One region of the Micromonospora sp. NPDC047644 genome, then DNA from elsewhere that is predicted to be linked to it. Evidence: riboswitches for the same ligand, from Rfam matches in the RefSeq annotation. Region 1 holds a riboswitch; the other holds the start of a gene.

Region 1 (4,320 bases):
GGGACTGGCCGACGGGCCCCGCCCGGGACCGGCCGACACTCCGCGGTCGTGGTGCTACTTCTCGCTGGTGCCGTAGACGATTCAGCTCCACAGCGAGCGTCGGAGGCATCTCCCGGGCTGCCGAGGTCACGGTCCGCCGCCTACCGGTTGCCGAGGTCACGGGCCGCCGCCTACCGGTTGCCGAGGTCAGGCGCCGCCTACCGGTTGCTGCGGCCACGCGGACCGCACGCGGCCGGCGAGCGGAGGCGGGGCGGGTCAGGCCGGCGGACGCTGGCTGAGGACCGCGTCCAGCAGGCCGGGGTAGAGCTTGTCCACCTCGTCGCGGCGGAGTCGGACCAGCCTGCTGGTGCCGGCCGCCCGGGTCCGGGTCAGCCCCGCCTCGCGCAGCACCTTGAGGTGGTGGCTGCGAGTGGCCTTGGAGACGCCGAAGTCGAAACTGCCGCAGGCGGACTCGCCGCCCTCGGCGAGCGCCCGGACGATCTGTAGCCGCACGTCGTCGGCGAGTGCGGCCAACACGGTGGTGACCGGTACGGCGGTCAGGTCGGGCTCGTGCGGCTCCATGTGACCAGTGTAACCCTTGTTCGACAACTATCGAACATCGTCCTATGGTCGGTGTCGTTGGTTCGACGATACTCGAACATTGGAGTTGCCGATGCGATCCCGCGCCGCGTACCCACTGGTCGCCGTGCTCGGTTGGGGCGTGATGTTCCCGATCCTGGCCAGCGCGCTTCACCGGGTCGACCCGCTCAACCTGACCACCGCGCGCTACCTGCTGGCCGCCGTCGTCCTGGTCGCCATCCTGCTGCTACGCGAGGGTGCCGGCGCGCTACGCCACGGTGGCCGGGCGCTGGAGGTGGTGGTGCTCGGAGTGGTCGGCTTCGCGGGCTTCAACCTGCTCACCAACCTGGCGCTGGAACACGCCGCCCCGCAGCAGATCTCCCTCTTCGTGGCGACCACCCCGGTGATCACCCAACTGGTCCGCTGGGCTCGCGACGGCGTACGCCCGAAGCCGCTCCTGCTGGCCCTCTCCCTGGTGGCGCTCCTCGGCGTCGGTCTGGTGATCACGCGCGGGAGCCTGGCCGGGCTCGGCCAGTTCGGCCTGGGTGGGCTCATGATGATCGGCGCGGTGCTGGGTTGGGGCATCTACACCCACGGTGCCAGCCGGTTCGGCGAGTGGTCGCCGCTGCGCTTCACCACACTGACCGCGCTCGCCGGCACGGCCGCCATGCTCGTCCTGAGCATCGGCGCCGACGCCGTCGGCTGGCAGCACGCGCCCGGTGCCGCCGACCTCGTGGCGGTCGCCCCCCAACTGGCGTACGCCGTGCTGGTGGGTGCCGTGATCGCGGTCCTGGCCTGGAACACCGGCGTGCAGCGACTCGGCGCCGCCAACGCCGCGCTGTTCATGAACCTGGTTCCGGTGACGACCTTCGCGGTGCAGATCGCCCGCGGCTACCGCCCGGAGCCCGTCGAACTGGTCGGGGCCGCCATCACGATCGCCGCCCTGATCGCCGCGAACCTCGCCGCCCGGCCCCGGGCCACGTCCCTACCCGGACCGAGCGCGGTGACGGACCCGATCGCGGTGACCGACCCCGTTGCGGTGAGCACCCGCTGACCCAATACCTGGGATCAGTGGTAGCAGCGGCCGACAGCGTTGTCCTAGACTCGACGGCACAACTGAATACCTCATCCAGAGGGGCTGAGGGATACGGCCCGACGACGCCCCGGCAACCACCCCGCGCGCTCACCGCTGAGCGACCCGTGGGGCAGGTGCCAATTCCGTCCCCGCCGCACCGTGCGATGCGGGGAAAGATGAGAGGACTCTCGACATGACGTCGACGCTCGTCGCCTCCGGCATCGACACCGCTGCCAGCCCCGCCCGCGCCCTGGTCTGCCGTGCCTGTTCGGCCCGCTACCCGCTCGCCGCCCAGCACGCCTGTTACGAGTGTTTCGGCCCGCTGGAGGTCGACTACGACACCGCCGCGCTGGCCACCGTCACCCGCGAGCAGATCGAGGCCGGCCCGAACAACATCTGGCGGTACGCCGCCCTGCTCCCCGCCGGTCAGGACCCGGCCAGCCGGGTCACCCTCGACCCGGGCCTCACCCCACTGGTGGCGGCCCCGCACCTCGCCGCCGAGCTGGGCATCACCGCGCCGCTCTGGGTCAAGGACGACAGTGCCAACCCGACCCACTCGTTCAAGGACCGGGTCGTCTCGGTGGCGCTCACCGCCGCCAAGGCCCTCGGCTTCAGCCGGTTCGCCTGCGCGTCGACCGGCAACCTGGCCAACTCGGTGGCCGCCCACGCGGCCCGCGCCGGGGTGCCCTCGGTGGTCTTCATCCCGAGCGACCTGGAGCAGGGCAAGGTCATCACCACCGCGGTCTACGGCGGCGAACTGGTCGCCATCGACGGTTCGTACGACGACGTCAACCGGCTCTGCGGTGAGCTGGTGGAGACCGACGAGTTCGAGGACACGGCGTTCGTCAACGTGAACGTCCGGCCGTACTACGCGGAGGGCTCCAAGACCCTCGGCTACGAGGTGGCCGAGCAGCTCGGCTGGCGGATCCCGGCGCAGGTGGTCATCCCGATGGCCAGCGGCGAGCTGCTCACCAAGATTGACAAGGCGTTCTCCGAACTGGTGGAGATCGGCCTGGTCGAGGCGCCCGCCGACGGCTGGAAGGTCTTCGGGGCGCAGTCCGCCGGCTGCAACCCGATCGCCGTCGCGCTGCACGGTGAGACCGACACGATCGTCCCGGTCAAGCCCACCGGCATCGCCAAGTCACTCAACATCGGCGACCCGGCGGCCGGTCTCTACGCCCTGGAGGCGGTCCGCCGCACCGGCGGCTGGATGGAGTACGTGGACGACGACGAGATCCGCGCGGGCATCCGCGATCTGGCCCGTACCACCGGGGTCTTCGCGGAGACCGCCGGCGGAGTCACCGTGGCGGTGCTGCGCAAGCTGGTCGAGTCCGGCCGGCTCGACCCGACGGCCGAGACCGTCGTGTTCAACACCGGCGAGGGTCTGAAGACCATCGACGCGGTGGCCGGCCAGGTCGGGCCGACCCACCACATCAAGCCCTCGCTGCGCGCCGCCCGCGACGCCGGCCTCCTGGGCTGAACGGCCCCGCCCGGCACCGGGCCGAGTGGATCAGTCGGTAACTGGGTTTTCGCTGTGAGTGTGGAAAACCCGCCCCTACGGACTTGACGGCAGGAACCGGACGGCGCAAGATGCTCCGTGCGGGAGGGCATTTCGCCGAAGACTTTTGAAGTTCTTGCGACCCAACGCCGGAGGCGTTGTGCGAGTGTCCCTCCCGACCAACGTTCGATCGGGCCAGCGATAATTCGCTGGCCCGATCGCTTTTGTGCGGTGCACGCTCACCGGCATGAGCATCACCATCGCGTCGTTCGACGACGCCGACCGGACGTCGGTCGACGAGGCGTACCGGATCGGGTCGGCGGCCAACGACGCCGACCTGCCGGACTTTCCGCCCTCCTGCCGGCGTCGCTTCGACGCGTTGTTCCGCACGCCGATGCCCGGCACCCGGTCGCTCTGGGCGCTGGCCCGTCTGGACGGCGAGCCGGCCGGCTACCTGCAACTGGACCTGCCGCAGCTCGACAACACCGACAACGCCACCGTCGATCTGCTGGTGCATCCGCGGCTGCGGTGCCGGGGCGTCGGCCGGGCCCTGCACGAGTACGGGCTGCGCCTGCTCCGCGAGCACGGCCGCAAGCGGGTGGTGGGGATGGCTGTCTCCGCACTGCCCGGCGGGCCGGCCCGGAGCGGGGCGGGCGACGCGTTCGCCGCCGCGACCGGAGCCCAGCCCGCTCTCGCCGAGGTACGCCGCCGGCTCGATGTCGGCGAGATCGACCGGGTCGCGTTGCGGGCGGCGCTCGCCGAGGCCCGACCGCACGCCGAGGGCTACCACGCCGTCTGCTGGCAGGGCTCCACCCCGCAGGAGTACGTCGCCGACATCGCCTACCTGGACGGCCGGTTGTTGATGGACGCCCCCATGGGCGACGTGCAGTGGGAACCGGAGCAGGTGGACGCTGAGCGGATCCGCGGCAACGAACGAGCGCTGGACGCCCGGGGCCGGCGGCGCTACCACCTCGGGATGCGGCACGAAGAGACCGGCCGGATTGTCGCCTGGACGTTGCTGGACGTGGGTGCCGCCGCCGACTGGCACGCGTTCCAGCAGATCACCATCGTCGACCCCGCCCACCGTGGGCACCGGCTCGGCCTCATCGCCAAGGCGGAGAACCTGCACCATCTGCTCACCCACGAGCCGGCGGTACAGGTGATCGACACTTTCAACGCGGCGAGCAAC
Region 2 (4,320 bases), on a different contig from region 1:
TGTCGCTGTTGGTCTTTCCGAAGCTGGCGTTGGGTCTGTCCGGCTTCGAGACCGGGGTGGCGGTCATGCCGAGCGTACGGGGTGACCCGCAGGACTCCGAGGCACGACCGCTGGGCCGGATCCGTGGCGCGCGCCGGCTGCTCACCACCGCGGCGGTGATCATGAGTGTCTTCCTCATCACCAGCAGCGTGACGACCACGGTGCTCATCCCGCCGGAGGCCTTCCAGCCGGGCGGACCGGCGAACGGGCGCGCGTTGGCGTACCTGGCGCACGCCCACCTCGGCGAGGTGTTCGGCACCGTCTACGACCTGTCCACGATCGGAATCCTCTGGTTCGCCGGGGCATCCGCGATGGCGGGTCTGCTCAACCTCGTGCCGCGCTACCTGCCCCGGTACGGCATGGCGCCGACCTGGGCGCGAGCCGTCCGGCCGCTCGTGCTGGTCTTCACCGCCGTCGCGTTTCTGATCACGATCGTCTTCGAGGCCAGCGTGGACGCGCAGGGCGGCGCGTACGCCACCGGGGTCCTGGTGTTGATCACCTCGGCCGCGACGGCGGTGACGCTCGCTGCGCGCCGGCAGCGTCAGCGCGGCCGCACCATCGCCTTCGGCGTCATCGCATTGATCTTCGTCTACACCACCGTGGCGAACGTGGTGGAGCGCCCGGACGGTGTGAAGATCGCGGCCTGTTTCATCGGCGGGATCATCCTGGTGTCGGTGCTGTCCCGGCTGATGCGGGCCTACGAGCTGCGCGTCGACCACGTCGAGCTGGACCACACCGCGGCGCGGATGATCGACGAACGCGCCGGACGACGGATCCGCCTCGTCGCGCACGAACCCGACCGGCGCGACGAGGCGGAGTACCGCGCCAAGCTGGCGCAGACCATGGCGGACAACGACTTTCCCGACGACAGCGACGTCATCTTCGTCGAGGTCACGGTCACCGACCCGTCCGACTTCGAGACCGAGCTGCTGGTCCGCGGTGGGAAAGTCGACGGCCGTTTCCCGGTGCTCAGCCTGGCCAGCTCGTCGGTGCCCACCGCGCTCGCCGCCCTGTTGCTGGAGATCCGCGACCGCAGCCGTCGGCGCCCCCACATCTACTTCGAGTGGTCCGAGGGTGGCCCCACCCGCAACTTCCTGCGCTACCTGGCCTTCGGACAGGGTGCCATCGCCTCGGTGACCCGGGAGATCCTGCGCCGCCAGGAGCCCGACCCGCACCGTCGACCGCACGTCCATGCCGGCTGACCTGCGAGTCGACAGCCCGTCGCGCACAGTGAGCGTGGTCATACCGACTGGACGATCCACCCGTTCCTGCTGCTAGCCTCGGCGCAGGTCATGAGCGCCAGCGCGAAGCCCCGGCTCGCTGGCCGGCAACCCTCCTCCGCGGTGGGGTGCCCCGGGTGAAGACCAGGCACCGGCAGGACGTCGGTGCAAGCGTGGCCTGGCACCCAGGTCAGCACAGACCCGGGAGAACCATGCGCATCCTCGGCACCACCGGACCGACCGACGTCGCGGGCACCCGCACCGGTCGCCCCTCGCCCGTACTGATCCGGCGACGGCACGTGGACATGATGCGAATGTGCAGCGCCGCCTGTCGTGGCGGCACCGCGCTCTAGCACCACCTTCCCGAGCTCCTTTCCCACCGGTACGCCCATCGGGCGCGCCGTCGGTGGCGTACGTCCGTGCGCGCCGAGACACCACCCTTCGGAGACACCAGTGCGATTCCTTCCTGCCCTGACCCGCGCCGCCGCCCTGGGCGCGGTCACGATCCTCGCCGCCACCGCCCTCACCGCCTGCGGGAACGACGACTCCTCCGACGCCAACCCGTACGGCCTGGCCCAGTCGGGCGTGCTGCGCGCCGGGACGCTGACCGACGCCCCGCCGAACGTGTACCTCGAGGACGGCAAGTTCACCGGCTTCGACAACGACCTGCTCACCGCCGTGGCCGGCAAGCTCTCCCTCAAGGTCGAGTTCGTCGGCACCGACTTCTCCGCACTGCTCAGCCAGGTCAACAACCGTAAGTTCGACGTGGGCAGTTCCTCGATCACCATCACCGAGGCCCGCAAGAAGACCGTCGACTTCGGCAACGGCTACGACTTCGGCTACTTCGGCCTGGACGTCCCGGCCGGCTCGCCGATCACCGGCTTCGACCAGCTCGCCGGGAAGCGGGTCGTGGTGGTGCAGGGCACCGTCCAGGACGACTACGCCACCGGCAAGCAGCTCAACCCGGTGCGGGTGCCGGACTACAACGGCGCGATCAACCAGCTCAAGGCGGGCACCGCCGACGCCTGGATCGCCCCGGCGGAGATCGGTGAGAAGTCGGCCGCCGACAGCAAGGGCAAGATCACCGTGGCGGCCAAGCAGCTCAGCCCGGCACCGACCGCGTACGCGGTGGCCAAGGGCAACGACAAGCTGCGCGAGGCGCTGAACAAGGCCCTCGACGAGGTCATCGCCGACGGCACCTGGAACCGGTTGCAGGCCCAGTACTACCCGGGCCGGCCGATCCCGGCGGACTTCGCCCCGGGCAGCGGCGCGGTCAAGGTCGCGCCGTCGGCGTCCGCGTCGGCCGCGTCCTGAGCCGGTGACGAGCGAGCGGGGCGGTAGGAGGAGCAACCGATGGAACCGTTGACCACCCTGTGGGAGACCTTCTTCGACGCCGACGCGATGCGCGAGGCGCTGCCCGAGATGCTGACCGTCGGGTTGCCCAACACGCTGATCCTCGCGGTCTCCGCCGCCCTGCTCGGCTCGGTGCTCGGCCTGTTGCTGGCCGTCGCCGGGATCTCCCGCAGCCGCTGGCTGCGCTGGCCGGCGCGGGTCTACACCGACGTGTTCCGGGGGCTGCCGGCCGCGGCGACGATCCTGCTGATCGGGGTCGGGCTGGCCCCGCTGGGCATGCAGGTCTGGGGGCCGGATCCCTACCCGTTGGGCATTCTGGCGCTGTCGCTGATCGCCGCCGCGTACATCGGGGAGATCTTCCGCTCGGGCATCCAGTCGGTGGAGGCCGCCCAGTTGGAGGGCGCCCGCGCGCTCGGCTTCTCCTGGGCCGACGCGATGCGGCTGGTGATCATTCCGCAGGGCATCCGGCGGGTGCTGCCGGCCTGGGTGAACCAGCTCATCGCGCTGATCAAGGACTCCAGTCTGGTCTACTTCCTCGGCCTGGTGGCCAGCCAGCGGGAGCTGTTCCGGATCGGGCAGGACTACGCGGCCACCACCGGCAACGAATCGGCGCTGCTGCTGGCGGGGCTCTTCTACCTGGCGTTGACGGTCCCGCTGACGCACGTCGTCAACTGGATCGACCGACGGCTGCGCAACGGTCGGCCGGCCACCGCGCCCGACGATGAGGACGACGAGGACCTGTCGACCGCCACCACCGAAGGGAGCCGACGATGACCACCGACACCACCACCTCGGTCAGCCTCGACGTCCGCGACGTGCACCTCGCCTTCGGGCCGAACCGGGTGCTGCGCGGCGTCGACCTCTCGGTGCCGCGGGGCGCGACGGCCTGCGTCATCGGCCCGTCCGGGTCGGGCAAGTCCACGCTGCTGCGCACCATCAACCGGCTGATCGAACCGGACCGGGGCGACGTGCTGCTGGACGGGCGCAGCGTGCTCGGCGACGACCCGGACGCGCTGCGGCAACGGGTGGGCATGGTGTTCCAGCAGTTCAACCTCTTCCCACACATGAGCGTGCTGCGCAACGTCACGCTGGCGCTGCGCCGGCTGCGCAAGCTCGATGCGGACGAGGCGGAGGCCGTGGCCCGGGCCCAGTTGGAGCTGGTGGGGCTGGCCGGCAAGGCGGACTCCCGGCCGGCGCAGCTCTCCGGTGGTCAACAGCAGCGGGTGGCGATCGCCCGCGCGCTGGCGCTGCGCCCCGAGGTGATGCTCTTCGACGAGGCGACGTCGGCGCTCGACCCGGAGCTGGTCAAGGGCGTCCTCGGGGTGATGGCCGACCTGTCCGCCGCCGGCATGACCATGGTGGTGGTGACCCACGAGATGGGCTTCGCCCGGCAGGTCGCCGACACCGTCGCCTTCATGGACCGGGGCGTGGTGCTGGAGGCCGGCCCACCCGAGGCGGTCTTCGAGCGGGCCGAGCATCCGCGGCTGCGCCGGTTCCTCGACCAGGTGCTCTGAGCCCTCCGTCACTCGTTGGGTCCGCGACCGAGCAGCCGGATCTCCTCGTTGTCCAGCGCGGACTGGAGTTCCTGGAGCACCAGGTCGTCGATCTCCCGGTTGTCGCGCAGCCGGGTGACCTCCCGCCTCTTGTGGGCGAGGACGCCGAGGCGCAGTCGGTGTTCCAACCGGCGCTCCTCGGCGGTGTTCCCACC

Evidence for each region. A riboswitch is a leader RNA that binds a small molecule or an ion and turns the genes downstream of it on or off. The one in region 1 is predicted to bind S-adenosylmethionine.
Region 2: it holds a riboswitch for S-adenosylmethionine, as region 1 does, so the genes downstream of both, AB0877_RS23720 (ABC transporter substrate-binding protein) here and thrC (threonine synthase) in region 1, are expected to answer to the same signal.

Annotation. Positions count from the first base shown of each region.
Region 1 covers NZ_JBEYSY010000012.1:172,962-177,281, reverse strand. Annotated here, with positions in the region: gene AB0877_RS21150 (metalloregulator ArsR/SmtB family transcription factor) at 256-561, opposite strand; gene AB0877_RS21145 (DMT family transporter) at 653-1,612, shown strand; SAM riboswitch class I at 1,681-1,816, shown strand; gene thrC (threonine synthase) at 1,827-3,113, shown strand; gene AB0877_RS21135 (GNAT family N-acetyltransferase) at 3,379-4,320, shown strand, end outside.
Region 2 covers NZ_JBEYSY010000014.1:168,415-172,734, reverse strand. Annotated here, with positions in the region: gene AB0877_RS23725 (amino acid transporter) at 1-1,241, shown strand, start outside; SAM riboswitch class IV at 1,328-1,439, shown strand; gene AB0877_RS23720 (ABC transporter substrate-binding protein) at 1,713-2,573, shown strand; gene AB0877_RS23715 (amino acid ABC transporter permease) at 2,613-3,386, shown strand; gene AB0877_RS23710 (amino acid ABC transporter ATP-binding protein) at 3,383-4,126, shown strand; gene AB0877_RS23705 (Na+/H+ antiporter) at 4,135-4,320, opposite strand, start outside.